DNA from 3 places in the Gordonia sp. LUNF6 genome. Region 1 is predicted to be linked to each of the others. Evidence: predicted binding sites of a transcription regulator. Region 1 holds the regulator's gene; each other region holds the start of a gene.

Region 1 (9,793 bases):
CCACCGCGTCGGCCACCTCGGTGCGACCGTGACCGATGTTGGCGAACCACAGACCCGCGGTGGCGTCGATGTATTCCCTGCCGCTGTCGTCGTAGACACGCGTCCCGCGTCCGCGCGTCACGATGAACGGTCCGTCCGCGGTCACCGCACCCATGTCTGCAAAGCCGTGCCAGAGAGAACCCATGCCTTGAATATCGCACTTCACCCCGGGTTGCGCTTACCTCTCAGCCGGACTCCGCGAGCCGGGCGAGACGGTCGATCGACGACGCCAGCCGTTCGCTCGTCGTCGCCCTGGCGCGGGCTTCGCGCTTGGGGTCGTGCAGTTCCGTCCAGTCGTACGTGTGCACCACACGGGTGCCGTCGGCGTGCTCGAAGAGTTCCCAACGCCAGAGGTGGCCGGGCGGATTCTTCCCCACCTCCGACGGCAGCCACGCGATGAGACGTCCCTCGTCGAATTCGACGACGTGATTCTCGCGCACCGCACCGGGTTTGGTGAGCCGCATGGTGAAGACGTCGCCGACGCGGCGCACCCGCCGGCCTGGCTCGGCCGCGGTGAGGTTGTCGTTGCCGTCCCACTCGGGCTGACGGGCGGGGTCCGCGATGAGCTCGAAGATCCGGCTGCGCGGTGCGGCGACGATCCGCTCGGCGGAGACGACGCGTGCGGAGGACTCTGTTCCGGGTGTCATCACCGCATTGTGGCCCACCGTAGAATCGATGTCATCATGCCTTCCGCGATCCCGTCTCCGGACCTGTCCGCCCTGACGATCTCCTATCCGCCGGAACTCCCGGTCAGCGCCTGCCGCGACGAGATCGCCGAGGCGGTCTCCGCACACCAGGTGGTCGTGATCGCGGGCGAGACCGGTTCGGGCAAGACGACCCAGTTGCCGAAGATCTGCCTCGAACTCGGCCGCACCTCGATCGGTCATACGCAGCCTCGGCGGATCGCGGCGACGTCGGTGGCCCGGCGGATCGCCGACGAGTTGGGCACCGAGATCGGCGGGACCGTCGGGTATCAGGTGCGCTTCTCCGACAAGGTCGGCAAGGACACCCGCATCAAGGTGATGACCGACGGCATCCTGCTGCGCGAGATCGGCCGGGATCCGCGGCTGTCCGGTTACGACACGATCATCATCGACGAGGCGCACGAGCGCAGCCTCAACATCGACTTCCTGCTCGGCTATCTCAAGCAGTTGCTGCCGACCAGACCGGATCTCAAGCTCATCATCACCTCGGCGACCATCGAGCCCGACCGCTTCGCCCGGCATTTCGCCACCACCGCGGACACGGTGCCGATCTTGGAGGTCTCGGGGCGGACGTACCCGGTCGAGATTCGGTATCGGCCGCGCGAGAGCGACGACTCCGACCACGACGACCTCGATCAGATCGCGGCGATCGACGCGGCGGTCGGCGAGCTGTGGTCGCACGCCCCGGGCGACATCCTGGTGTTCCTGCCGACCGAGCGCGACATCCGGGACACGGCCGATGCCCTCCGCCGACGCAGCGCGGCCGAGATCGTTCCGCTGTTCGCCCGGCTGTCGGTCGGTGAGCAGCAACGGGTGTTCGCCCCGTCCAACGGTCGGCGGATCGTGCTGGCCACGAATGTCGCCGAGACGTCATTGACCGTTCCCGGCATCCGGTACGTGATCGATGCGGGTACGGCTCGCATCTCCCGCTATTCGACCCGCACCAAGGTGACTCGTCTTCCCGTGGAACGGGTCTCACAGGCCAGCGCCCGTCAGCGCGCGGGTCGCTGCGGCCGGGTGGCGCCGGGCATCTGCATCCGCCTGTACTCGGAAGACGATTTCGACGCTCGTCCGGAGTACACCGACCCGGAGATCCTGCGGAGCAATCTCGCCGCCGTCATCCTGTCGATGCTGTCGCTGCGGCTGGGCGACATCAACGACTTCCCGTTCGTGCAGGCGCCCGACCCGCGAGCGGTCCGCGACGGCATGGCACAGCTGTCCGAACTGGGAGCGGTCACCGGCACCGATTCCGCGTCCGCGCGGCTGACCAAGATCGGCAAGCAGCTCGCGCGGCTGCCCGTCGACCCGAGGTTGGGCCGGATGCTGGTTGCCGGACACGACAACGGCTGCCTCGATCACCTGCTCGTCATCACTGCGGCGCTGGCCCTGCCCGACGTTCGGGAGTTCCCCAGCGACAAGCGGGAGGCCGCCACCGCCGCCCATCGCCGGCACGCGGTGCCGGGGTCGGAGTTCCTCGGGCACCTCAAGCTCTGGGAGTATCTGACGGCCAGGCGCGCGGAACTCTCAAGCAGCCAGTTCCGCAAGATGTGCGAGCGAGAGTTCCTGCACTTCCTGCGGATCCGCGAATGGATCGATCTGCACCGGCAGCTGCGGCGCACCGTCAGCGACCTCAAGTGGCAGATCCCGGACACCGAGGTGGACCCGGCAGCCGTTCATCGCAGCGTGCTCTCCGGCCTGCTGACCAACATCGGTGCGCGGCAAGGCGACTCACGCGACTATCTGGGCACCCGAGGCACGAAGTTCGCGATCTTCCCCGGATCCTTCCTCGCGAACAAACCGCCCGCCTTCGTCGTGGCCGCCGAACTCGTCGAGACCTCGCGCCTGTTCGCACACACCGTGGCCTCGATCGATCCGGCCTGGGTCGAGGAGTTGGCCGGCGACCTGGTGACGCGCACCTACTCCGAGCCGCACTGGTCCACCCGCCGCGGCGCAGTGATGGCGTACGAGAAGGTCAGCCTGTACGGAGTTCCCCTGGTGGCACAGCGCCGCGTGAACTACGGGTCGATCGACCCGAAGACCTCGCGCGAGATCTTCATCCAGGAGGCACTGGTCGCCGGACGCTGGCGTAACCGTCATGCGTTCTTCGCCCACAACGCCGAGTTGCTCCGCGACGCGTCCGAGACCGAACATCGCGCGCGGCGTAGGGACCTGCGCATCTCCGACGACGAGCTCTTCGAGTTCTACGCGGCGCGCATACCGTCCACCGTGGTGTCGACACGGCATTTCGACTCGTGGTGGAAGAAGGCGGGCCGCACCGATCCGGCGCTGCTCAACCTCCGGCCCGAGGACTTACTCGGAGACGACGTCCCCACGGCCGCCGACTATCCGGCCGCCTGGCAGCAGGGCGAGACCCGCCTGGAGCTCCGCTACCACTTCGAGCCCGGCGCACCCAATGACGGCGTGACCGCGATCATCCCCGAGCCGCTCCTGGCACATGTGCGAGACACCGGATTCGACTGGCTCGTACCCGGGATGCGCGCCGAACTCGCGACGCAGCTGATCAAGTCGTTGCCCAAGGGCCTGCGCAAGTCCATGTCCCCGGCGTCCCGGTACGCCGAACTCGCTCTCAGCCGACTCTCGGTGCGCAGCGAGCCACTGCTCACCGGCCTGGCTCGCGAGCTGTCGTCGATCAGCGGGGTCACCCTGGCTCCGCGCGATTTCAATCCGTCGGCACTCCCCCCGCATCTGCGGATGCACTTCGCAGTCACCGGCACAGACGGCGCGATCATCGCGCGCGGCGACCGGCTCGCCGCGCTTCGCACCGACCTGTCTGCCGACGCCGACCGCGACCGCCGTGCGCCCCTGCACCGCGAATGGACCGCCGACGGTCTGGGCACCCTCGCCGACTCCGAGACGGCGACCGTTGCGGGACAGACGATCACCCGCTATCCCACGCTCGCGACCGTGCCGGGACAGGGCGTACGCATCGCGAAGGCCGCCACCTCCACCGAGCGCGACGCCGGCATCGCCGCCGCCGCCGGAGAACTCCTGCGACTCGCGATCGCGCCGCCCAGCCGCAAGCTGGCGTCGACTCTGCCGCCGCCGGCCAAGCTCGCGCTGAGCCAGAGCCCGTATCCGGACGTGGACGCGTTGCTGGCCGACTGCACGGCACGGGCGGTCACCGACACCCTGGCACGGGAGCCGGAGTTGGCCGCCCTGCGCAGTCCCGGTGACTTCGGCGCGCTCTCGGCGCGGCTGGGGCCGGTGATCCGGTCGCGCGCACCCGAGTACTTCGACGCCGCCGTCGCGGCGCTCGCCGAATACTCCCCGGTGCGCCGGGCCGTCGACGCCCGGTCCGGGACTCTCGCCGCCGACGACGTCTCCGATCAGGTCAACGATCTGATCTTCGACGGCTTCGTCGGCGCGACGGCATTGGAGCATCTGCGCTCGCTGCCGCGCTATCTGACCGCCGCGCGGCTGCGCCTCGAGTCCCTCAACACCGCCGCCGGCCGGGACAACGAGGCGATGGGCGCCATCGACAGGGTGGTGGCGGTCTGGAATCGGCGCCTCGCCCAGCTTCCGGCCGCACGCCACGAGGCGCTGAACGAGTTGGTGCAGTGGCGCCTGGAGGAACTCCGCGTGAGCCTGTTCGCTCAGCAGCTCGGCACCAACGGTCCAGTCTCCGAGCAGCGGATAATCAAGGCGATCGACAAGTTCAGCTGACTGCTCGGACCGGTGGCGCCGGTGCCGTGAGTGTCAGTGACGGTCGCGGCGCAGCGAATCGATCTCGCGCTGGAAGTCGTCGGCCGACTCGAACGACCGGTAGACCGAGGCGAACCGCAGATAGGCCACCTCGTCGAGGTCGCGCAGCGGACCGAGGATCGCGAGACCGACCTCATTGCTCGGTATCTCGGCCGAACCCGACGAGCGCACGGTGTCCTCCACCTGCACCGCAAGCTTCGCCAGTGCGTCCTCGTCCACCTGACGGCCCTGGCAGGCGCGGCGCACGCCCTGCATCACCTTCTCGCGACTGAAGGGCTCGGAGATGCCGTTGCGCTTCACCACGGACAGCACAGCCGTCTCGACCGTGCTGAACCGCCGCCCGCATTCATTGCACGACCTGCGGCGACGGATCACCTGGCCGTCGTCGGCGACTCGGGAGTCGACGACACGGGTGTCGTCGTTCTTGCAGAACGGGCAGCGCATGCCATGACAATACCCGCCCGCCTCAGCCGTACTGCGGGGCGATAAGCGCTTGTCCGACATGCAGTCCCGATGTCTCGAGGCCGTTCAGGTCGCGCAGCTGGGCGATGACGCCCGCGGACGGCAACTCCGGAGCGATCCGCTCAGCGAGCGCGGTGAGCGACTCCCCCGACCGGACGTACACCACGTGCGTCGCCGCCGGCGACTCCGGCGTCGCCGCATCCTGGTAGCCCGCTCCGACGAGGGCGAGCAGCCACACCATGCCGGCGAGGGTGCCGCCGACCACCGCGGCCCCGGCCCACCGGCGCCTGCGGTACACCGAGGGCGACAGCGCGGTCCGGCCGGCCGGCGGCGCATCGAACATCACTCGCCGGTCCGCGACCGGGCGACGCCGCTCGGGGCGGCCGGTCGGGAAGCACGTTCCGCTCGAGTCGCCTCGCCCCGCTCCGCGTACTCCCCGATCACGGACCAGCGAGCCACGGACCACCGGGATGTCGCAGGTCATCGCCGACGCGGTTGAGTGCACAGCAGTGGAGTGCACAGCGGTGGAGTGCACAGCAGTGGAGCGCACAGCGGTGGCGCGTCCGGTCGGGGCGGGTGCCGTCCTCGTGCTCATGACTCGTCTCCAATCGATCGCGTGTTCGAAGAACTCTTGTTCGATAGTTAACACGAGGGGTCCGACAAACGCCGACACGCGTCGAACAATTGTTTGAGTTTTGTGACCTACTCAACTAGCCTTTGGACCATCGATCGAACACAGCTGACGAAAGGCCCGACCGTGACCGACACGCCCGATCCGATGCTCTCCACCGCGACGCTCGAGGCCTCATTGACCCAGCGTCAGCGCGAGGTGCTCGAGGTCATCCGTCAGTCGGTCCGCGAGCGCGGCTACCCGCCGAGCATCCGTGAGATCGGCGAGGCCGTCGGACTCACCTCCACGTCGTCGGTGGCCCATCAGCTCCGCACGCTCGAGCGCCGCGGCCTTCTCAAGCGCGATCCGCACCGTCCGCGTGCGGTGAACGTTCGGGACGATCAGCGGACACCGCCCTCGGGCGGTGCCGAGGCCGACGGAGAGTCACTCCCCACGCCGACCTTCGTTCCGGTGCTCGGCCGGATCGCCGCCGGCGGACCGATTCTCGCCGAACAGGCCGTGGAGGAGGTCTTCCCGATGCCGCGCGAACTGGTCGGCGACGGTTCCCTGTTCATGCTTCGCGTGGTCGGCGAATCGATGATCGACGCGGCGATCTGCGACGGCGACTGGGTGGTCGTGCGCCAGCAGAACGTGGCGGAGAACGGTGACATCGTCGCCGCGATGATCGACGGCGAAGCCACCGTGAAGACCTTCAAGCGCACCGACGGTCACGTCTGGCTCATGCCGCACAACGAGCATTTCGAGCCCATCCCCGGCGACGACGCCGCCATCCTCGGCAAGGTCGTCACGGTGATGCGCCGTATCTGAGGCGCCCGGCCGGCCTCAGCGGGACATCACACCTCGCCGGCCAGAACCGCGCGAACCGCCTCGCGCGCCTGTGACGGACTCGTCGCGGCGATCGCGGCGGACGCCGCATCGCGGCACTGATCCATGGTGACGGTACCCAGCTTCAGTCCCACCGCGGCCGACGCCGCAGGCGCGGACGACAACGACGTCACACCCATCCCGACCAGCACACATGCCAGCAACGGATCGGCAGCCGCCTCGCCGCATACGCCCACGGGCTTGCCCTGGTCCCGACCGGCGTCCCCGACCCGCTGTATCAGCGCGAGTACCGCCGGCTGCCACGGGTCGGTGAGCGCCGCCAGCTCCGGCGACATCCGGTCCGCCGCCATCGTGTACTGGGTCAGGTCGTTGGTGCCGATCGAGACGAAGTCCACTTCGGCGAGGATCGCGTCGGCGAGGATCGCCGCCGACGGCACCTCGATCATCACCCCCGGCACCAGACCGCGTTCCCGAACCCGCGCGGCGAATTCGCGCGCCTCGTCGACCGTGGCGATCATCGGTGCCATCACCCACGGCGTCGCACGGCCGTCGTCGCGCGCCGCCTCCGCCAGCGCATCGAGCTGGTTGTTGCGGATGTCCGGATACGTCTGCACGATGCGGTTGCCGCGGACTCCCATCGCCGGATTCGGCTCGTCGGAGTGGGCGACGAACTTCAGTGGCTTGTCCGAGCCCGCGTCGAGGGTGCGGATCACCACCTTGCGCCCGGGAAAGGCGTCGATCACCTCCCGGTAGAGCTCTACCTGCTGGGCGACGGTGGGCTCGGCCGCGCGGTCCAGGAAGGCCAGTTCGGTTCGGAACAGTCCGACGCCCTCCACCGGCGCCTGCGCCGCCGACCGAGCGGACACGCCGTCGGCCACGTTGGCCAGGATCGCGACCGCGTGCCCGTCCGCCGTGCGGCCCGGCCCGCGCCAGGCCGCCGTCTCGGCCGCCCGCGTCGCCGCGGCCGTCACGGCGTCCGAGATGAGTCCGGCGTCCGGGGCGGCCCCCACCGTTCCCGCGTCCCCGTCCACGTAGCCCATGGCTCCGGAGGGGATCTCATCGAGTTCAGCGGCGGCGACCACGCACGGAATACCGAGTTGGCGAGCAATGATCGCCGTGTGGCTGCTGGGGCCGCCGAGCCGCATGCCCAGCCCGATGACGCGTGCCGGGTCCAGACCCGCGGTGTCGGCGGGCGCGAGGTCGTCGGCGAGCAGAATCGACGGCACGTCCGGCACGGGGATGCCCGGCTCCGAGAGCCCGAGGAGTTCGGCGACGACGCGGTCTCGGACGTCCAACAGATCGGTGACCCGTTCAGCCATGAGGCCGCCGAGCTTGGTGAACATCTCCACGAACTGCTCGGTGGCCGCGATCGCGGCAAGCGGCGCTCGAACGCCCTGCGCAATCGACTTGCCCGCGGCCGTCGCCCACCCGCGATCGCGCGCGAGACCGGCCGTGGCAGTCAGGACCTCGGCCGCGACGCCGGTGCTGTGGGAGGCCCGGTCGGCCAGCCGGTCGGCCACCACTCCGGCGGCGGCGGTGAAACGCTCCATCTCTGCGTCGCGGAGCTCCTCCGGAACGGGAGAGTCGTCGATGGCGTCGAAGCCGGGTCGCGGTGCGGGTCTGATGATCGGTCCGTACGCGAGGCCACCGACCACCGGAGTACCGGAGACGATGACGTCGGCGCGGAACGGGTTCTCGGCAGGCACGGGAGAAGTCACCTCGGTCATGTGAGAAAGATTACAGAAAGTCCTTGACGTGTCAACACGTACCCATGTAAACAAAGATGTGTAACCAACCAAATCAACACAGATCCACATCTTTGCACGATCCCCATCGTTGCATGAGATCGGACAGTCGGGAGAGCAGATGTACGCGGAGGAACGCCAGTCGGCGATCGCGAACGAGGTCCGCCTGCGCGGCCGCGTCTCCGTAGCCGATCTCGCCGCGCGCTTCTCCGTGACCGGCGAGACCGTGCGCCGCGACCTGGCTATTCTCGCTCGCAGCGGCCATCTGGTGCGCGTCCACGGCGGAGCCGTACGCCTCGACGTCGCCGCAGTGGTCGACGAACCTGATCTGGTGGTTCGGGAGGAGACCCACCGAGGCGAGAAGAGCGCCATCGGTGCCGCTGCGCTGGCATTCCTGCCCGCCGACGGCGGTTCCATCGTGATCGACGCCGGGACCACCACTCTGCAGTTGGCTCTGTCCATCCCCGCCGACGCCCGCTTGACCTGCGTCACCAACAGCGTGCAGATCGCCGAGGTGGTGGCGGAGTTGCCCGGCTCCGGGGTGCTGCTGACCGGCGGCAGACTCCGGCCCAAGACCGGTGCCTCCGTCGGCGCCGACGCGATCGAGCGACTCTCGCGCATCCGTGCGTCGGTCGGCTTCCTCGGCACCAACGGTCTGTCGCTCGAGCACGGTCTGTCGACACCCGACGCCGACGAGGCCGCCACCAAACGCGCCATGATCGCGGCCTGCACGACGACGGTGGTCCTCGCCGACTCGTCCAAGATCAACCGGGAGGAACTGATGAGCTTCGGAACCCTGGAGGACGTCGATGTCCTCGTGACCGACGCCGGGATCGACTCGGCCTTCGCCGACGAACTGCGCGCCCACGAGATCGAGGTGGTGATCGCATGATCGTCACCGTCACCGCCAATCCGAGCACCGACCGTACGATCGAGCTCGCCGGACCGCTCCGGAGGGGCGAGGTGCACCGTGCGGCCCGCGTCGTCGACCAACCGGGCGGCAAGGGAATCAACGTCGCACGGGTGGTGCGGGCCGCCGGCCTTCCCACACTGGCCGTCCTGCCCGCCCGCGCCGACGACCCGTTCATCGACAGCCTGCGCGCCGTGGCCCTTCCGCACCAGGCGGTGTCGGCGGACGGGACGGTCCGGACCAACCTGACCGTCGCCGAACCGGACGGCACCACCACCAAGATCAACGACGCCGGAACGGCCGTCTCCGCCGAGGCCGCGGCCGCGCTGCGCACCACGATCCTGGCCCGTGCCGAGGGAGCGGACTGGCTCGCTCTGTGCGGCTCGCTGCCGCCCGGCCTCCCCGACGACTGGTACGCGCAGGTACTCGCCGCGACGGCGTCGCTGCACTGTCGGGTGGCCGTCGACACGTCCGGTGCACCCCTGGCCGCGGTGGCCGCCGCCCGTCCGGCACTGCTGAAGCCGAACTCCGATGAGCTCGCCGAACTCACCGGCGACGATCCGGCCGGCATGGAGAGGTCTGCGGCGCAGGGTGATCCCAGCGTCGCAGCGGCCGCCTCCCGAACACTCGCCGACCGGACCGGCGGGACGGTGCTGACCACGCTGGGCGCGGCCGGCGCTCTCCTGACCACCCCGGACGGCATATGGTTCGCCACCGCGCCGGCTGTCGCGGTCCGCAGCACCGTCGGCGCGGG
Region 2 (9,793 bases), 1.6 Mb from region 1:
CGCGCAGCAGCAGGCGCAGTGACGACCGGGACACCAGTGACCGCTCAGGAGCGGCGGAGGAGTTGACGAGGCGATGACCGACGACCGTGACTTCGAAGCGGCCACCAGTGCCCTGCGCGCCGAGCTTCTCGTGCACTGCTATCACATGCTGGGATCGGCCACCGACGCCGAAGATGTGCTGCAGGACGTGTATCTGCGTGCGTGGCAGGCCTTTCACAGCTTCGAAGGACGGTCGTCGGTCCGCACGTGGATGTATCGGATCGCGACCAACACCTGTCTCAACGCCCTGGAGAGCCGGGCGCGGAGGCCTCTGCCGAGCGGGTTGGGCACCGAGGCCTCCGATCCCCGTGAACCGGTGATCCCGAACCATGAGATCCCGTGGCTGCAGCCGCTGCCGGACGGCGCGCTGGGCGATCCCGCGTCGACGGTGACGGCGCGGGAGTCGGTGGGGCTGGCGATGGTCGCCGCCATGCAGGAGCTTCCGGCGCGTCAGCGCGCGGCGTTGATTCTGCGCGACGTGCTCGCGTTCAGTGCGGCCGAGACCGCCGAAGCACTCGACATGACAGTCGCGGCGGCCAACAGCGCGTTGTCGCGCGCACGCAGGGCGGTCGGCGAGGGCACCCGGCTAGAGGGCCGGCGCGTCGCGGAACTGTCCGACCACGAGCGGCAGGTGTGGGACGAGTTCTGCGCTGCTTTCGAGCGGCACGACATCCCCGGCGTGGTGGACGTGCTCGCCGCCGATGCGGTGTGGGAGATGCCGCCGTTCCCGGGCTGGTATCTCGGCGCCGAGAACATCGGAGTGCTCACCCTCAGCCAGTGCCCGGCCAAGGAAGCCGGCGACATCAGGATGATCAAGACGTCCTGCAACGGGTTGCCGGCGGCCGGGATGTTCATGCGCGACGGCGACGTCTGGCGTCGTTTCCAACTCGATGTCCTGACGATCGTCGACGGTCGGGTGGCGCACGTCGGTGCCTTCTTCGAGCCCGAACTGTTCTCGCTGGCGGGCCTGCCGGAGACGCTGTCGGGCGCCGCTGAGGACCGGTGAGGGTGGGGACTGGCTGAGGCAGATTGGCACATATGATCGATTCCCTAATGTGTTCTGTCATACCCCGTTGGTAGAGTTCTGGTAGGTCAAGAAAACATGGTTTGACCAGCTGAAACACTCGGGGGAGGTGGCAGTGATGAGCGGTCCGATCACCGATTCGATCGCGACTGTCGTTGCCACCGGTGCGCTGCCGGGGCGGCCCGCCGAACTACTCGCCCTGATCGATGCCGCGGCGGTCAAACTCGCCGAGACCTCCCTGTCGCCGGAGACCGAACCGGAACTGCTGGCCCACACACAGACTGCCGAACGGATTCGGCGACGCTGGGACGGCATCTCCGCGGCGCTGCTGGTGGAGGTCTCCGACCGCAACGCGCACCGCACCGCCGGCTATCTGAATCCGTACCAATACCTCTCACAGGGCTTGCGGCTGGGGACCCGGGAGGCGGGTCGGCGGTTGCGGATGGCTGAGGCGATCGGTGAGTTCTCGAACTTCCAGGGGCAGACCCTGCCTCCGCGCAAGCCGGCGACCGCTGCCGCGGTGGCGGGCGGGACTGTCGGCGCCGAACACGCGTTGGTGATCTCGGGCGTTTTGGCGAAAGTGCCCGGCTGTATCTCGCCGGAGGTCAAAGCCCGTGCCGAGGCGGAGTTGGCCGAGGCTGCGGCTGGGTTGAATCCGGATGATCTGGGCAAGGTCGGTGACCGGCTGCTCGCTCACCTGGACCCCGATGGTCAGGAGAGCGATCACGTCGACCGGCAACGCCAACGCGGAATCACGATCCTCCCGCAGGATCGGCAGTTGATGAGCAGAGTCCGCGGCGCGATGACTCCGGAGTTGCGGGCGAAGTTCGAGGTGATCTTGACCGCCTGGGCCGCACCCGGGATGAACAATCCCGCCGACCCGGATTCGCCGACTGGAACCATTGACGCCGACGGCATCGACGCCGAGGCTTTGGCGGCGGCGCGGGGTCGGGATCTGCGCAGTGCCGCTCAGCGCACGCACGATGCGTTGCTGGCGTTGTGTGATTACGTTCTCGCCCGCGGCGGGCTGGGTGCACCGAACCGGATACCGGCGGAGTTGGTCATCACCGTCACCGATCAGGAACTCGCCGCGCATGCCGGAATCGCGTTGACCGCGACAGGTAGCCGTGTTCCGATCGGTGAACTCGTGCGGCTCGCTGCCGAGGCTGTGCCGCATCTGGCGGTCTTCCGGAATCACACCAGCGAGGTCCTCTACCAGGGTCGTGGTGCGCGGTGTGCGAGTAGAGCGCAGCGGTTGGCGTTGTTCGCCCGCGACCGCGGTTGCACCGCCCCCGGCTGCGACCGCCCCTTCGCGCAAACTCAGGCCCATCATGCACCGGACTGGATCACCCCGGGAGGGCGCACCGACATCGATGCTCTCGGCGCCGCGTGCGGGCGCCACAACCGCGCCGTCGGCACCAACCGCGGCCAATGGGAGACCACCATCCTCCCCGACGGACCCGATGCCGGACGCATGGGCTGGCGACCGGCCACCACCGATCACCCCTGGCGCCTGAACCCCGTCCACCACGCCGGGCAGGCACGGCACCTGCACCCACGGGAGGATCAACAAGTTCCCGTTCCGCATCGCCGCGAGCATCCGCCGCCGGAGGCCGCGGCCCAACCCGATCGCGAGTCCCGGCCGGGACACGCGGCGGCCTGAGCCGTGGTCGCGGAGAGCCTCCCGGTCTGCGCCCGGTCACCCGGCGGGCGGATGCCCTTCGTCCGGAGGGAGCTGTGGGGGATCGGCTGCGAAGCAGGCCGGATCGCCACCCGCGCCCACCACGCCGACGATGCCGCCCCAGACGAGCATCGTCAGTTCCTCGGCCAGATCCTGCGAGGTCCGGTCCGGGACGGCGATCCACTCCTCAACGGCGACGGTGGTGGCCCCGACCATCGCGCGTGCCCAAGTGCGGGCGCCGCGAGTCTGGGCGCCGCGGGCCGCGAATCGCGCCTCGAGCGTCGATTCGAGGGCCCCCGCGAAGATCTTCTCGGCCTCGGCGGCGACCGGACGGCTGCCCGACGGCCGCGCCATCGTGAACCGGTAGACATTGGGATCCGACGACACCGTCTCCACGTACACGCTGATGACGGCCTGAACCAGGCGGTAGTCGCCGATGTCGCCCGACAGCGCGTCGATGAGTCGCGGCATCACGGTCGTCTCCACATACCAGAGCGTGACGGCGGCGGCGAGGTCGTTCTTGTCGGCGAAGTACCGGTAGAGCACGGTCTTCGACACCCCGATGTGGCGGGCGATGTCGTCCATTCCGACCTCCGGGCCGAGAGCCCGGATCGCTTCCACCGTGCCCGCGGTCAGCTCGGCGCGTCGCTCCTGCTTGTGCTTCTCCCAGCGCTGCTTACGGCCGTCGGAGGCGACGGCTTCCACCGCAGGCGTCAGGATGCGTTGTTCGAGCTCGCGCGTCAGCGTCGCCGCCGCGTTGACGGCGGCGCGCGCGGCACTCGTGGGTATCGGAGGGTTCGGCATCACCTGGAAACCCTAGTAGCTCGTACGGAACACTGGACGAGTGTCGTCAACCTTGGACCATCGACAGCGCACCCCGAAGTCTCCGGCGGTGCCCGCGGGACTGACGCAGGCGGACGCGAAACGAGCCCACGACCTGCGGCGGATGAAGATCGTGGCGACCGGCCTGCTGGTCGGCGCCGCGGTGATCTACTTCTGCATGCGCTGGCTCGAACACCGGGACGGAGCGGACGTGGCCGCGTGGGTCGGATTCGTCCGCGCCGCATCCGAGGCCGGAATGGTCGGTGCGTTGGCCGACTGGTTCGCGGTCACCGCGCTGTTCCGTCAGCCGCTCGGACTGCCGATTCCGCACACCGCGCTCATCCCGCGGAAGAAGGACCAGATCGGCGACCAGCTCGGCGGCTTCGTCCAGGAGAACTTCATGACCCGCGAGGTGATCGAGGATCGTGTCGCCTCGCTCGACCTGCCGCGCAGAGTCTCCACGTGGTTCGCCGACCCGGCGAACAAGCCGCGGGTGAACGACGAGGTCTCGAGGATCTTCAAGCTCTGCTCGGAGATGCTGCGCGACGAGGACGTCGAACGCCTCATACAGGCCGCCCTCAAATGGGCGGCGGAACCGCTGTGGGCACCGCCCGCCGGGCGCATCCTCGAGCAGCTCGTCGCCGAGAACCGTCTCGAACCGGTGATCCAACTCGCCTGCGACCGCGCGCACGAGTGGGCGCTGGGCAGTCAGCCGCTCATCGACCGCGTGGTGGACCGCGACGGTCCGGCGTGGGCACCGCGCTTCGTGACCCATCTCGTCGGCGACCGGATCTACCGCGAACTGACCGAGTTCACCTACAAGGTCCGCGCCGATCCGCAGCATGAGCTGCGGATCGCCATGCACGATTTCGTCGAGGACTTCGCCCGGGAACTGCAGGAGGACGAGGCGACGATCGCCAAGTTCGAGAACCTCAAAGAGGAACTCCTCGGACGAGACGAGGTGACCGGAGCGGCGTCGACCGCGTGGCAGGCGGGCAAGGCGGTCATCGAGCAGATGCTCGACGACCCGGAGTCGACGCTGCGTACCTCGCTCTCCGACGCGGTGGTGCAGTTGGCGGAACGGATCCGCGACGACGAACCGCTGCAGGCCAAGCTCAACGGCTGGGCGGTGCGGGCGGCCCGTCACGTGGCCGACAACTACTCGGCGGAGATCATCTCGGTGATCACCGAGACGGTCCGGGGATGGGATGCCGCGGAGACCAGTCGCAAGATCGAACTGCAGGTCGGGCGTGATCTGCAATTCATCCGCATCAACGGCACGGTGGTCGGATCGCTGGCCGGCCTGGCCATTTACACGGTCTCGGTTCTGCTGTTCCCCTGACGCGCTTGCACTTGTTAGCGCCCGGTGCGGATAATGGAATCCGGGAGGCACGAGTTTCGTATGACATCCGAGCATGATCACCAGGACGGCCAGTCCGAGACGGGAACCGTCGAGGCCATGGCCACCGCTGCGCAGGACATCGGCGAGTTCATCCGCAGTCAGCGGCTGTCCGCCAAGGTCTCACTCCGGCAGCTGGCCGAGCGAGCGGGCGTCAGCAACCCGTACCTCTCTCAGATCGAGCGCGGGCTGCGCAAGCCGTCGGCCGACGTGCTCTCGCAGATCGCCAAGGGACTCCGCGTCTCCGCGGAAGTGCTCTACGTGCGCGCCGGAATCCTGGAGGCGCGGCCGGCGAGCCCGGTGCGCGACGCACTGCTCGCCGACAGTTCCATCAGCGAGCGGCAGAAGCAGATGCTGCTGGAGATCTACGATTCGTTCCGCCGAGAGAACGGAGCGAGCGAGCAGTCGGACGGAGCGTCCGCGGCCGGCACGGTCGACGTCCTCCGGGCCGATTCGGCCGAGCCGGCGCGTGATTAAGGTGGAGTCGTGAGCGCAGCGAGTTTCGTCATCTACGCCCAGCAGTACATCCTGCTGGCCATCACCGTCATCGCGGGCGTCACCGCGGCCGTGGCCCTGGTGCACGCCGCGATCACGCGACCCGACGCCTTCACCGCCGTCGACGCGCAGACGAAGACCTTCTGGGTGGCCGTCCTCGCGGTGTCGACGCTGCTGATCTGGCTGGTGCAGGCATCGCTCGGCTTCGGACTGATGTTCTTCCTCGCCGCGATCACCGCGGTCCTCGTCTACGTCGTCGACGTCCGGGTTCGGACCGACGAGATCCTGGGCCGCTCGTGGTTCCGGAAGAACGCGTAGGGACGCGGGGACCCCACCGGTGAGCGAATACCGCATCAACGACCTCGCGCAGGTCTCCGGAGTCAGCGTCCGGAACATCCGCGTCTATCAGGACCGGGGACTGCTCCCGCCGCCGACGATCCGTGGGCGCACCGGCTGGTACTCCGACGAGCACCTCGTCCGGCTCAACCTGATCTCACGCATGCTGGAACGCGGCTACACGTTCGCGACGATCAGCGAACTCCTGCACGCCGCGCATTACGGAATGAAGGTGGAGCACGTGCTGCGCGCGGCTCCGAAGGGCGGAAGGTTCCGCAACATCAAGCGGGCCGCCACCATCACCTTCACCGAATTGAAGAAGACGCTGGGCGCCGACGAGCGGTCGATCAATCTCAGTCAGAAGCTGGGACTGCTCACGAAGGACGGCGCCCACTACGCAATCCGCAATCCGGAGCTGCTCGAAGGCGCCGAAGTGCTGGTGAAGGGCGGCATCGACATCGATGACCTGCTCGATCGATGGATGCGAGTCGAGTCGGATCTGACCGATGTCGCTCGGAGCTTCGTATCCATCATCACCGACAAGTACTTCGACGAGAATCTGCCGAACCTCGGCGAGGAGAAGCTGGCGAAGATGGCCGAGCTGATCCAGACCGTTCGGCCGATGGCCCACGAGATCGTCGAGACCACCTTCAGCCGGGCTCTCGACAAGGAGATCTCGCGGGCGATCGGCGAGGCCAGTACCTATTTCGATGCGACGCAGCAGCAGTCTGCGCAGAGCAGCCGGGCGACCGGCGGCCAGACGGAGGTCGACGAATGACGACGAAGAACACATGGACGCGAGCGCGCCGTTGGGCGACGATCGGCGCGGTGGGCGCCGCTGGAGTGGCGGCTGCCGAACTGGCGGTCGCCGGCGGATTCATGGTCCGCGAGGTGTTCAAGTACCCCGATCCCGTTCAGGACGGCCCCGACCCGATGCTCGCTCCGCCGACGCACCCCATGCGGTCGTCGGTGGTCGGCACCCCGGACGGCACGCTGCTGCACGTGGTGGCCTCCGGTGACGTCGAGGACGCCGACGAGATCGTCGTGCTGATTCACGGCTGGACCTGCAACACCGGATTCTGGAACGCACAGTTCAACCACTTCGGCAGCGGCCGCCCGATGGTGGCCTACGACCAGCGCGGCCACGGCCTCTCGGAGATGGGAACGGCCGCGGCGACCATCGAGATGCTGGGTCAGGACCTGCAGGCAGTCCTCGAAGCGATGATCCCCGAGGGCAAGCGCGCGGTGCTGGTGGGACACAGCATGGGCGGCATGACGATCATGTCGTGGGCCAAGCAGTTCGGTGCGGGCATGGAGGACCGGGTCTCGGCCATCGTCCTGTGTTCCACGGCTGCACGCGGAGTGGTCCAGCGACAGCATCTGATCCCCGAGGACATGCCGGCCGTAGCCGGTCCGGGCAAGCGAGTGCTGGAGCGGACCTTCACCTCCTCGCGGCTGCCCCTGCCGAGCAACTCGTTGACCGAGAAGTTCTCCCACTATGTGACGACCGGTCCCGTCGCCCGCCAGGCCCACGTCGACTTCACCGACGAGATGATCGCTTCCTGCTCGCCGAAGGCGCGCGGTGCGTGGGGCTCGGCGATGTACTCGCTCGACGTGCTGTCCGGACTCGACAAGGTGACGGTCCCGACGGCGGTGGTCGTCGGCAGTGCCGACCTCCTGACGCCGGTGGAACACGCCCAGGAGATGGCCAAGGTGCTGAGCCGACGCGGTTTCCTGTACTCGTACAACGTGTACGAGGGTGCGGGACACATGGTTCCCTACGAGCGGTCCGCTGAGTTCGACGCACTGCTCGGCAATCTGCTCTCCGGGGTCAGCGCGGCAACCGGCAGTTGACGAAGACGGGTTCGGGGTGCAGTTCGACGCCGAAGACGTCCCGCACCCCGTCCCGCACCCGCCCGGCGAGTTCGAGTAGATCCGCCGTGTCGGCGCCGCCGCGGTTGGTCAGCGCCAGCGTGTGCTTGGTCGACAGCCGGACGGGCGCTCCGTCGCCCGGGAAGCCCTTGGTGAAACCGGCGCGTTCGATCAGCCACCCCGCCGACAGCTTCACACCGGCGTCCGCCGGATAGCGGGGGACCGCGACGTCGGCGCCGACGTGCGCCGCGATGCGCTCGAGAATCGCCTCCACACGCTCTTCGGGAACGATCGGGTTGGTGAAGAACGATCCTGCGCTCCAGGTGTCGTGATCGGCGGGGTCGAGCACCATGCCCTTCGCGGCGCGGAGCCCGAGCACCCGGTCGCGCACGTCGCGGGCGCCGGCGGTGCCGCCCTCGTCCACGCCGAGCGTGCGGGCCAGTTCGCGGTACCGGATCGGCGCCGACACGCCGCCCGGATTGAGCCAGAACGAGACGGCCAGCACCACCTGATCGTGGCGGCCCTTCAAGTCGCTCGTCCGGTAGGCCAGGCCCAGTGTGTCGGGCGCGGCCCAGCGGATGTCTCCGGTGGCGCGGTCGAGCAATCGCACGCTCCGCAGAACGTCGGCGACCTCGACGCCGTAAGCGCCGACGTTCTGAACCGGTGTGGTGCCTGCGGCGCCGGGGATGCCCGAGAGGCACTCCAACCCGCCGAAGCCCGCGGCGACGGTGTCGGCGACCAGGGAGTCCCAATCGGTTCCGGCCTCAGCCGTCACGTACGGCCGTCCGTCCTCGTCTCCGTACTCGATTCCGGCGCTCGCGATGACGACCGCGGTGCCCTCGAAACCGTCGTCGCCGATCACGAGGTTGGAGCCGCCACCGATCAGCAACACCGGCTCGCGCCGGGCGTCGAGACCGGCGACCGTCGCGACCAGTGAGTCGGTCGTCTCGCACCGGACGACGGCGCGTGCGGGTCCACCCAGCCGCAGGGTGGTGAAGTCGGCCAAGAGGACGCTCGAGGCGTCGCGCACACGGGTGGTCTGCTGTGGGTCGGTCACGTCAGTAACGGTAACCTGGCTGCCATGTCGAGCAAGTTCGAGCATTCGGTCAGCTATCCGTTCTCCGTGTCCGCACTGTGGTCGCTGATCAGCACCGAACAGTACTGGCGGGACCTGGTGCAGGCGACCAACGCCGGGCACGGCTCGATCGAGTCGTTCGCACTCGACGGCGATCAGGTGACAGTGGTGAGCAAGCAGGGCGTCGGTGCGGAGAACCTGCCGTCCGTCGTGACCGCGGTCCGGCCCGGCGACCTGGAGATCCCGCGGACCAGCGTGTTCCGGCTGGCCGGCGAGCAGATCACCGGCTCGATGGAGGCGGCGGTCTCCGGTGCTCCGGCGAAGATCCACGGTGACATCGTCATCAGCGGGGACCCGGCGGTCGCGCGGTATTCCGGACAGGCCGATGTCTCGATCCCGTTCGTCGGCGGCAAGATCGAGAAGGCGATCATCGAGCAGGTCGGACTGCTGCTCGACGCCGAACGTGACGCATCCGTCGAATTTCGGCAGGGTTGAATCTGACGTTACGCTGTCCCACATGGCACGACGGCTCAGCTACTCAGCTCGGTACCCGCACTCGGCCGAGAAGATCTACCAGGCACTGTCGCAGAAGAAGTACTGGGAAGATCTCATGGTCGAGTTCCGCGAGCTGACCCCGATCTCGAACGTCGAGGAGTTCGAGACCGGTGACGACGGGATCCGCGTGGTCCTGCAGCAGACCATCACGCGGGACATGCTGCCGCCCATCGCCCAGACCGTCATGCTCAAGGACATGATGATCACGCGCACGGAGAACTACGGCGTGTTCGATCCGGTGAACACCGACGGCAGCTACAGCGCGTCCATCCCGGCCGGTCCGGGTTCGCTCACCGGGCGTCAGGAACTGTTCCCGACCGACACCGGGTGCACCATCCGCAAGACGACCGAGGTGAAGGTGTACATCCCGTTCGTCAACGCCAAGCTCGAACAGCTGATGCTGGTGAATCTGGTGGACCTGTTCCGCGGCGAAGCCGAGTTCACGTCGACCTGGGTCGAGGACAACCTCGCGTGAGAGGCGCCGGCCTCGCGGCC
Region 3 (9,793 bases), 680 kb from region 1:
ACGAGGCCGGGGTGGCTCAGACCGGCGACGGCGCGGGCCTCGAACTCGAACCGGCGCAGGAACTGGGGGTCGCCCACGTAACGCGCATCCATCACCTTCACTGCGACGCGCCGACCCAGACGCAGGTCGGTTCCCACATACACCGAGGACATCCCGCCGCGAGCGATCGGCGCGTCGATCCGGTATCTGCGCTCCAGCACTCGGCCGATGAGCGGGTCGCCAGGGGTGGTCACGGTGTTCGAATCTACCCGCCGCGCCGACGACCTCGTATGTGCCGCGCAGGACACCGGTAGGCTTTGCCCCGTGGGTTCTCTTCCGCTTTCGATCGACATCCTTCCCGACGACGTTCCAGTTCTCGACCTGGACCAGGCCGCCAAGCGGCTGGGGGTCTCGTCCAACCGGCTCCGCACACTCATCCGCGACCACAACCTGCTCGCGGCCTCGCGCGGAGGGGTACCCGTGATTCCGGAGGCCTTCTTCGGGTCCGACGGCCTCGCGAAGCACTTCGAGGGGCTGGTCCGGATCCTGCTCGACGGCGGTTACACGCGCGACGAGGCGATGCGCTGGCTGTTCACCGAGCAGGACGACCTGGGGCTGCGCCCGGCCGATGCGCTGCACACTCATTCGGCGCGCGAGGTGATCCGGCGCGCACAGGCTCAGGCCTTCTGACGGCGCAGCCGGTCAGCCGAGAGCCGGGCGGCCGGCCACGGCGGTGACGGCATGGCCGAGCCTGCGGTGGACCGGTACGACGGCCCGCGCGGCGAACACGTCGTGACCGCGGTCTTCGATGGCGGTGAGAATCGCGCTGTACGACCGCGCGGCCGCGCAGATCGCGGGGCGCGACCGTCGGGGCAGTGAGGCGATGGCGGGCAGCGTCCGCCGGTACTGGTCGCGATTGACGGCGATCAGATGCGCCGTCGCCCGCCGCATCCGGGGGCCGGCCGTGCCCGCGGTGGCGTCGTGACGCAGCTCCTGCTCGTCGACCCCGAAGGCGCCGAGGTGGTCGAGGGGCAGGTAGATCCGATTCCGGTTCAGATCTTCGCCGACGTCACGGAGGAAGTTCGTGAGCTGGAACGCTTCGCCCAGCAGGGCTGCACCCCGGGCGGTGTCCGGATCGGGAGCCGCGCCCAGGATCGGCAGCAGTTGCAGGCCGATCACCGCGGCCGAGCCGTAGGTGTACTCGGCCAGGGCGTCGAGCGTCGCGTAGCGGTTCCGGAACAGGGGGTCGCCGGGCAGGTCCATTCGCATCGATCGGCCGAACGCCTCGAAGGTTTCGGCAGGGATCGCGAACCGGTCGACCGACTCGGCGAGCGCAGCGAGCATGTCGGCCTCGTCCCGGCTCAGACCAGCCGGCACCGGCGCCCCCGCGAGTGCGGCGGCCAGGCCGTTCTCGAGGGCGTCGAGCCGCGCCGATCGCGGCTGCGACCCACCGGCACCGTCGACGACGTCGTCGACGGTGCGTGCATAGCCGTACAACGCGAACACCGCGCGCCGGCCGTCCACCGGCAGCAGACGCGAGGCCAGGAAGTAGGTGCGGCCGGCCGCGCGCGTGAGCGACTCGGCGAGGCGGTACCCGCGGTCGGCGTCAGCCATGGATCAGCAGGGACCCGAGCCCCCGCAGTCTGAGCGGGTCGCGGCGGCGCAGCGAGACGGCCGCGAGAACGGCGAAGGCCAGCGCCATCAAAGTTTCGAGCGGCTTGTAGAACAGGATCGAGTCGTCCGGCTGGAAGACGATGAGATAGAAGGTGCTGACTCCGACGACCACCTGCCGCACCCACATCGGGAGGGTGAATGCGACGGCCAGGCAGGCGACCCACGTGTAGTACCAGGGCAGGGTCGACGGTTCGAGCAGTAGCAGAGCGAGCATCGCCCATGCCATGCCGGCCATCGCGGACCGCTCGTCGCGACGCGACCGCCACCAGAGGTACACGAGGATCAGCGCGAGTGCGACGCTGCCGATGGCCCGCGTCACCACCAGGACCGCCTGGAGGTTGAGCGTCGCGAAGGGAGCCGCGGCGTAGGTGACGATGTGCCCGACGAAGATCGGGACGGTGAACGGGTTGATGATCCGAGAGGCGTACGACAGGCCGTTCATCCATCCGAGGCCGAGGCCGAGGATCACCGTGAAGGCACCGAACACCGCGGCGGGGATCGCGCCCGTCGCGACGAAGATCGCGACACGGTCGCGCCAGGCGATGAGCGGAGTCGGTGCCGCGGGATCGGCCGCGCGCCGCTTGCGCAGGTGGTCGAGCCAGATCCACATGACGAACGGAATCGCGATTCCCGCGGTGACCTTCACCGAGATCGCCAGGCCCAGGACCGCGAGACCCGCGACGTGCCTGCCCTCCAGCGCCAGGGCCACGCCTGCGGCCAGGAAGCCCATCATCAGCAGTTCGAGGTGTGGGCCCCCGACCAGATGGATCAGCAGCATCGGGTTCACCAGGACCAGCCAGAGCCCGAGTCGCCGGCTCGCACCGAAGTGCGCGGCGATCCGGGGCACCGCCCACATCGTCAGGAGCAGTCCGGGCAGCAGGGCGACGCGGATGGCGAACACGCCGGCGAAGACGTTGTCGCCGGTGATCCCGACGATGCCGCGCAGCAGGAGCATGAACCCGGGACTGTAGGGCGAGGTCGTGGGAGCCCAGATCTGCGCCATCGAATCGACGATCGGTCCGGGACGGTGTGCGGGTCCGTCGGTGTAGGGATCGAATCCGTGCATCAGCACCGACGCCTGACCGAGGTAGGCGTACACGTCGCGGCTGAAGGTGGGTACCGCGAACATCAGCGGCGCGGTCCAGGCGCCGACGGTGGCCATCGTGGCGCGCAGGCTCATCCGCTCGGGGCTCCGGCCGATTCGCACCCAGGCGATGACCATCAGCGCGATCCCCGTCCAGAACGCGAAGCCGGACAGCGTCTTCCCGTGGCCGTACGTCATCGGCGCCAGGCCGAGATCGGCGAGCGTCGCGTCGTTGCGAGGAACGTCGGAGAGACCGTAGCTTCCCGCGACCACCAGCAGCACACCGAGGAACCCGAGACAGGCGTCGGGATAGCGCTTCAGGAGATTCACGACCGCCCCCCGTGTCCGTTCCGGCCACGCAGGTAGTCGTCGATCCGCGCCGCGGCGAGCCCGCCGGACACGAGCACGGGCGGGATGCCGACTCCGGGCACGGTCGCGCTGCCGCCCAGAGCCAGGTTCGGCACACCCCGCCAGCGGTTGGGCGTGCGCAGCGGGCCGGTCTGCGCGACGGTGTGAGCCGCGGAGAACGGCGTCCCCGCGGGCAGACCCGATCGCAGCCAGGTCAGCGGGTGGTCGATCCGGAGCACGGTCATCGAGGACAGACCCGGGTAGCCGCGGGACTCCAGGACGCCGAGGAACTCGGCGGTGTACGGCTCGGCGAGCACATCCCACGGCAGATCGGCCGAGACCAGATTCGGTGTCGGCGCGAGAACCGACACCGACTCGGATCCGTCGGCCACGAATGTCTCCGGATCGGTGGCCGCAGACCGGGTGATCAGGAACGATCCGTCGCCCATCAGTCGGCCCGGGCGAGCGGTGAGGTCGGCGAAGGTGTCGGTCCACGCGGCGCCGAAGTCGAGAGTGTGATGGCCGGACCGCCAGCCCGCGGTGGTCCCGGCCGGCAGCACGCCGTGCACCACCACGGCGCTCGGCGAGTAGCGCAGAGTCCGCAGGCGGCGCTCGTCGTGCAACAGTTCGGCGACCGCGTCGCGTTCGAGTGTCGCGACCACCGCGTCGGCGGCGAGCCGCTGGTCGCCGACGAGCACACCCGAGGCGGAGCCGTCGGTCCGGCGCAGAATCCGGTCGACGCGTGCTCCGTACTCGATCCGCACGCCGGCGTCGGCCAGTGCGCGCTCGAGGACCCGGCCGATGCGGCCCATGCCGCCCGCGGGAGCACAGAGGCCGCGGCCGATGTCCATATCCGCAATGATGGCGTAGATCGCCCGCGCGCGGTGGGGCGGAACGCCGGCGTAGAGCGCCTGGAAGGTGAACGCCCGCTGAACCCTGGGGTCGGAGACGAAGCGACCCACGGCGGCGGTGAGGCCGCCGAGCGCGCCGAGCCGGACCAGGTTCGCGGCGGCGGCGCGCGTGCGCGGTCCGGTCAGGTCGGCCAGGCCGTCGTAGTTGCGGTCGATGAAGACGTCGAACTCGGCATCGTAGACGCGGCGCAGCCAGGTCAGCAGGTCGCGAGTACCGTCGGCGGCCTCGGTCCCGAACACCTGCTCGACGGCGGCGGGGATGGCCGCGGGCTCGCGCGGTATCGCCAGCGACGAGCCGTCGGCGTAGTTCATGACGTAACTCGGGTCCACCGGGCGCAGGGCCAGCCGCTCCAGGGCCTGCTCGCGGTCGACGCCGACGGCGGTGAGTGCGTCGACGATCAACTCGGGCATGGTGAGAACCGTTGCACCCGTGTCGAATCGGTGACCCGAGATGGTCTCGGTGCGCACCAGGCCGCCGGGGGAGTCGGTGGCCTCCAAGACTGTCACCTCGTGTCCGCGGGCGCGCAGGTGGGCCGCGGCGGTCAATCCTGACAGCCCCGCTCCGATGACGACGACGTGCGAATCAGCGGTCATGGCCGTCACCGCCGTCGATGGGTGATTCGGCGGGCCATCCAGGTCAGGTCGGCGCGCGCGGACTCTCCGGCATCCAGTCCGTCGATGCCGGCCAGGGCCGCGTCGAGGCGTTCGTCGATCTGTCTCTCGATCTCGGTGAGTGCGCCGGATTCGGTCAGGACGTCGCGCGCCGCGGTCAGCTCCGCCTCCGACAGCGAACGGCCGAGGCTGTCGCGCAGCAGATCTCGGCCGGCCGCCGACGCGCGCTGCAGACCCTCGGCCAGGAGTGCGGTGCGCTTGCCTTCGACGAGGTCGTCACCGGACGGCTTCCCGGTCTCCGCGGGGTCTCCGAAGACACCGAGGACGTCGTCGCGCAGTTGGAAGGCGACGCCGAGATCGAGCCCGATGCGATGCAGTGAGCGTGACAACTCGTCCTCGGCCCCGGACAGCGCCGCACCGAGCTGGAGCGGCCGGGCCACCGTGTACGCGGCCGTCTTGTACTCCATCACCCGGTACGCGGCGGTCACGGACTCGTCGCCGGACGACTCGTTGGTGATGTCGAGGAGCTGACCGCCGAGCACCTCGGTCCGCATCTGAGACCACAGAACGGCCACCGGCCGCGGCAGCGGATGCGGATCGGCGGGACCGCCGTCGGCGGGAGTGATGCCGTGCACGAGGTCGTCGGCCCAGGCCAGTGCCAGATCGCCCAGCAGGATGGCCGCCGAGACGCCGTAGTGCGCGGGGTCGCCGGCGAACCCCCGGTCGCCGTGCAGGGCCTCGAACCGGCGGTGGACGGTCGGGCGGCCGCGCCGCGTGTCGGAGCGGTCGAGGATGTCGTCGTGGATGAGGGCGCAGGCCTGGATCAACTCGATCGCGGCGCCGACCCGCAATGCCGTCGACTCCCCGGGGCCGGTGTCGGCGGCCGCTTCGGGGCCGCATCGCCAGCCGGCGTAGACGAACAGCGGCCGCACCCGTTTGCCGCCCGACAGCACGAAGTCGGCGAGCACGTCGCCGGCCTCCGCGACCGCGGGGTAGATGTCGTCGAGCGCAGGCCGGCCGGAGTCGAAGAACGCCGTCAGGATCTCGTCGACCGCGGCGGGCACGTGCGCAATGTTGACCACGACTGGCAAGGTTACCGGTCCTCGTCGACAGCCCGGCCACGCGCCGCAGCGGCGGTGATCGCGGGCACAGCCGCGGCATCGGCGGCCGCGGGCCGCTCGCCGGGTGTCCGTATGATGACTGGGGTGACCGATCCGATCAGTACCGACTCCGACGTCCGCGCCCGCCCGGGGCAGTCGGTCGTGGAGCGTCTGGCCGACCCGCACTCCGGGCCGGTGCCGTTCTCCGTCGAGTTCTTCCCACCGCGCGACGCCGCCGAGGAGGCGCGACTGTGGCGTGCGGTCCGGATCTTCGAACGAATGAACCCGGCCTTCGTGTCGATGACCTACGGTGCGGGCGGATCGACACGCGACCGGACCGTGCGCATCGCGGGCGAACTCGCGACCGAGACCACGCTGCTGACCGTCGCGCATCTGACCGCGGTCAACCACAGCGTCGACGAACTCCGCGGCCTGGTGGGCGCGTACGCCGACAAGGGCATCGTCAACCTGCTCGCCCTGCGCGGTGATCCGCCCGGTGATCCGCTCGGTGAGTGGGTCAAGCACCCGGAAGGCGTGGCGTACGCCGAAGAACTGGTGCGCCTGATCGGAGAACTCGGCGACTTCCACGTGGGCGTCGCGTCGTTCCCCGAAGGCCACCACCGCGCGCCCAACCTCGCCGCCGACACCGGAAATCTGGTGCGGAAACTGCGGGCGGGCGCGGAGTACTCGGTGACGCAGATGTTCTTCGACGTCGACGACTTCCTCCGCCTGCGCGACCGTATCGTCGCCGCCGATCCCGAGCAGGGCGCCAAACCGCTGATCCCGGGGATGATGCCGATCACCTCGCTGGCCTCGGCGCGCAGGATGACCGAACTGTCCGGCAGCAAGATCCCCCCGGCGGTCGAGGAACGGCTCGCGAAGGCGGCGGGCGACGGACCGGAGGAGAATCGGGCCGACGTGCGTGCGGTCGGCATCGACCTGTGCACGGAGGCCTCGTTGCGGCTCATCTCCGAAGGGGTGCCGTGCCTGCACTTCTGCAGCCTCAACTTCGCGAAGGCGACCAGCGAGGTGCTCGAGCGCATCGGCATCGACACGCGCGGGGCGCTGGCCGGCGTCTGAGACGTGCGGTCCGCCGGAGAGGGCGACCGCACGCGGACGGCGTCAGTCGGCGCCGCGCCCGGATGTCTCGCGCTCGGGCTTCGGGGACTCCTCGTCGGACTGCGGCGCCTCGGGCTTGCGCTTCGGGCGTCCCGGACGGGGTGAGCGGTCCCGATTCTGGTAGGCCGCGTAGACGACCATCGCGACGATGATCGCGCACAGCAGGAACATGAACCAGGTCCAGCTGGGCACGGCGGCGGTCGCCGGATCCGCGTACTCCGAATCGGCCTGCAGGTCGACGTTCTGTCCCGGGCTGGGCGTCCAGACCACCGTGTCGTCGCCCGCCTGATGACCGTTGGTCGCGACCACCTCACCGCCGAACGTGATCGACAGGGAGAAGTACACGCTGCCGGGATCGGCGTCCGTCAGCGACGCCGAGCCGCGGAAACGGACGATGTCGCCGCTGCGGGACGATTTGAGATGGACCGTCGCAGACGGGTCGGGGAGGGCGGCGGCGATGATGTCGCCGAGCTGGCTGAACTGACCCGCCGAGAGTCTGTCGAAGGTGAGCTCGGACCCGACCTTGCCGTCGGGCGACGGCGCGGCCTGTCCGCCGGGGCGCGAACTCTGCGTCGACGGGGCGGGTACGGCACTGCTCTCATCCGACTTCTCCGGGAAGTCGGTGGTCCAGACCTGGCCGCTGAGCGAGGCCGGGATGTCGAAGGACGGCTTCTGCGGATGCTGATCCGGTGACGTGGCGATGATGACCGTGCCGGAGAACTGGTCTCCGACCGTGGTCGACTTGGTGAGACAACCGGTGAGCACGGGGATCAGTGCCAACAGTCCGGCTAGGGCGAGCGCGGTGCGGCGGAACGAGGTCACCGACTCATCGTGCCAGAAGAGATGCGCCAACCTGCGCAGTGTCGTCATCGGTGCGTCGGACGGACCGCGGGCGGCCGGTCATCGCGGCGGGGGACCGGCGTCCGGAAGAGGGAGCGGGCGTCCGAGGAAGGCGAACGGCCGGGCGTCTCCGGCGAAGGTGAAGTGCCGCAGGACATCCTCGAAGCCGAGGCGGCGGTAGAGGCCCCAGGCGCGATTGGCCTCACCCTGGACTTCGGGCGTCGAGAGGAGGACCTTGCTCTCCGGTCTGCCCGAGAGCAGCGATGTCAGGAGCCGTTGGCCGACGCCGCGGCCCTGACCGGCCGGATGCACATGCAGTTCGGTGAGTTCGAAGTAGTCGCGCATGAACTCGCGCGCGTCGGCGGGCCGGGTTCCGGCCTGTAGCAGTCCCGAATACAGCTGGCGGTTCCACCACTGGTCCGGTGCACCGCGGTAGCCGTACGCCACCCCGACGAGGATCTCGCGATCCGAGAGCGCCAGCGGTGCGCGCACGCGCAGCCGGGAGTACGTGGGCCGGAGCGAGTCGAGCGCGGACAGCGTCGCGAACGCGCCGAAAGCCGACCACCCGGGGCGCGCGATGTGATCGCGCCACAGCGGCAACCGGTGGGCTTCGCTTCCGCGGGGGTAGTGCATGGCGGTGATGTAGGTGTGCACCGCGGGATCGAGCCACAGGTGTGCCAGATCGGCCGGGAGGCGCGCGACGCGGATCGGGGAGGCGTCCAGTGACATGCCCGTTCCCTTCGTCGTCGGCTCGATTCGTCTGCGGCTGCCAGACTCTGGGAGCGTAGCGGCACTTGCCCATCGGCGTTCACACCGGCTACGGTTGACGCCTGTCGAACTGATGTTCGTATCGGTTGGGCGGTCCAGTGGCCCGGCGATGGGGAAGACATCGCCGGGCCACCGATCATCGGTGACGGGGTCCGCTGTCGAAGTCTTCGCGGGAGTGCCGGCGCCGTGCGACGGCCGGCCGTCGGGCCCGTCGTCGCAACGCCCTCTTTGTCGTACCCCTCTGTCATGGTTTCGTCACGAGCCCGACAGAGCCGGGCGCCGACACGGAGGAGTTGGGATGGAGCGGTCAGCAGAACGGTCCGGGCGGCAGTTCGCCGGGTTGCATCTCGCACCCGCCCCGTCGGTGTCCGGTGCACAAGCCGATCACGGAGTCGACCCGCACGTGGTGCACCGCAGCCGCGATCTCCTGGATCGGGCAGAGGACCTGTTCGAGCAGGCGGCGTCGGTGGACGACGACGGGGCCGAGCGATTCCGGCTGTTCTATCTCGCGGCGATCCGAGCCGCCGGCGCGGTGCTGGAGATCTATGAGCCCTCGGGCCGCGTCCGCCGACGCCGCGGTGCGGCGGACGCGTGGAGTCGGATCAAGGAGCGTGCTCCCCAGTGCCGGGAACTCGCCGACTATTTCGGCGAACTCTCGACCATGCGCTCGCACGTCGAGGCGGGGCTGGTGCGCACCGTCGATTCCACGTTCTGCGCGCGCGTGGAGCGCCGTGCGGTCGAGTTCCTGGACGTGGCCGACGCGACGCTGCTGGCGTACGAGCAGGGGAAGCTCACCTCGAAGCGTCCGGCGGCGCGCGGAACCGTCGCTTGAGTGCGCGGGATGATCGGCGTGATTGTGAACGCATCGTCGGCCAATGGTGGTCGAAGGGCGCTCGGGCTCGTACTATTGACATAGAGAGGCGAGAAGACGAAATCCTCGCCACGATCCAGTAAGGGAGGAGCGGTGCCGCTTTCAGAGCACGAGCAGCGCATGCTCGATGAGATAGAGAGCGCTCTCTACGCCGAAGACCCGAAGTTCGCGTCGAGCGTCACCCGCCACAAGGTGCGCTTGCCGAACGCACGTCGTCGGATCGTGGTCGCTCTCGGGTTCCTCGCTGGACTCGCATTGCTGGTCGGCGGAATGATGGTCGACGTCGAGGTCGGCGGACTGAAGATCCTCAGCTTCGTCGGATTCCTGCTGATGTTCGGGGCCGCGGTCTTCGGCCTGATGGCTGGCCGCGGGCGGATCTCGGGTCCCGACGGCGCCTCCTCGTCGAAGAAGTCCGGAAAGGCCGCGAGCGGTCACGGCTCGTTGAGCCGACGGATGGAGGATCGCTTCAACCGTCGCTTCGAGCGGG

Evidence for each region. The regulator LexA, encoded in region 1, represses DNA repair genes until DNA is damaged. The targets are predictions, from matches to a motif close to CGAACANNTGTTCG.
Region 2: a site for LexA is predicted at 1,071-1,084, ahead of ACK8HH_RS15540 (DUF222 domain-containing protein). Genes of this name have one in related genera too.
Region 3: a site for LexA is predicted at 8,502-8,515, ahead of ACK8HH_RS11215 (SAV_6107 family HEPN domain-containing protein). Genes of this name have one in related genera too.

Annotation. Positions count from the first base shown of each region.
Region 1 covers NZ_CP178181.1:1,717,668-1,727,460, reverse strand. Annotated here, with positions in the region: gene ACK8HH_RS08090 (aspartate aminotransferase family protein) at 1-184, opposite strand, end outside; gene ACK8HH_RS08085 (SRPBCC family protein) at 225-686, opposite strand; gene hrpA (ATP-dependent RNA helicase HrpA) at 723-4,427, shown strand; gene nrdR (transcriptional regulator NrdR) at 4,461-4,910, opposite strand; gene ACK8HH_RS08070 (LysM peptidoglycan-binding domain-containing protein) at 4,933-5,523, opposite strand; gene lexA (transcriptional repressor LexA) at 5,707-6,366, shown strand; gene ACK8HH_RS08060 (putative PEP-binding protein) at 6,393-8,111, opposite strand; gene ACK8HH_RS08055 (DeoR/GlpR family DNA-binding transcription regulator) at 8,251-9,021, shown strand; gene ACK8HH_RS08050 (1-phosphofructokinase family hexose kinase) at 9,018-9,793, shown strand, end outside.
Region 2 covers NZ_CP178181.1:3,312,890-3,322,682, reverse strand. Annotated here, with positions in the region: gene ACK8HH_RS15550 (VOC family protein) at 1-22, shown strand, start outside; gene ACK8HH_RS15545 (sigma-70 family RNA polymerase sigma factor) at 74-1,045, shown strand; gene ACK8HH_RS15540 (DUF222 domain-containing protein) at 1,182-2,726, shown strand; gene ACK8HH_RS15535 (TetR/AcrR family transcriptional regulator) at 2,763-3,548, opposite strand; gene ACK8HH_RS15530 (DUF445 domain-containing protein) at 3,691-4,908, shown strand; gene ACK8HH_RS15525 (helix-turn-helix domain-containing protein) at 4,969-5,442, shown strand; gene ACK8HH_RS15520 (DUF2516 family protein) at 5,452-5,778, shown strand; gene ACK8HH_RS15515 (MerR family transcriptional regulator) at 5,798-6,574, shown strand; gene ACK8HH_RS15510 (alpha/beta fold hydrolase) at 6,571-7,650, shown strand; gene ACK8HH_RS15505 (UDP-N-acetylmuramate dehydrogenase) at 7,628-8,725, opposite strand; gene ACK8HH_RS15500 (DUF2505 domain-containing protein) at 8,750-9,238, shown strand; gene ACK8HH_RS15495 (DUF2505 domain-containing protein) at 9,261-9,773, shown strand; gene ACK8HH_RS15490 (hypothetical protein) at 9,770-9,793, shown strand, end outside.
Region 3 covers NZ_CP178181.1:2,400,331-2,410,123, reverse strand. Annotated here, with positions in the region: gene ACK8HH_RS11260 (protein kinase domain-containing protein) at 1-233, opposite strand, end outside; gene ACK8HH_RS11255 (Rv2175c family DNA-binding protein) at 304-669, shown strand; gene ACK8HH_RS11250 (phytoene/squalene synthase family protein) at 682-1,593, opposite strand; gene ACK8HH_RS11245 (alpha-(1->6)-mannopyranosyltransferase A) at 1,586-3,067, opposite strand; gene crtI (phytoene desaturase family protein) at 3,064-4,590, opposite strand; gene ACK8HH_RS11235 (polyprenyl synthetase family protein) at 4,596-5,690, opposite strand; gene ACK8HH_RS11230 (methylenetetrahydrofolate reductase) at 5,805-6,788, shown strand; gene ACK8HH_RS11225 (LppM family (lipo)protein) at 6,831-7,649, opposite strand; gene ACK8HH_RS11220 (GNAT family N-acetyltransferase) at 7,728-8,396, opposite strand; gene ACK8HH_RS11215 (SAV_6107 family HEPN domain-containing protein) at 8,734-9,267, shown strand; gene ACK8HH_RS11210 (DUF3040 domain-containing protein) at 9,400-9,793, shown strand, end outside.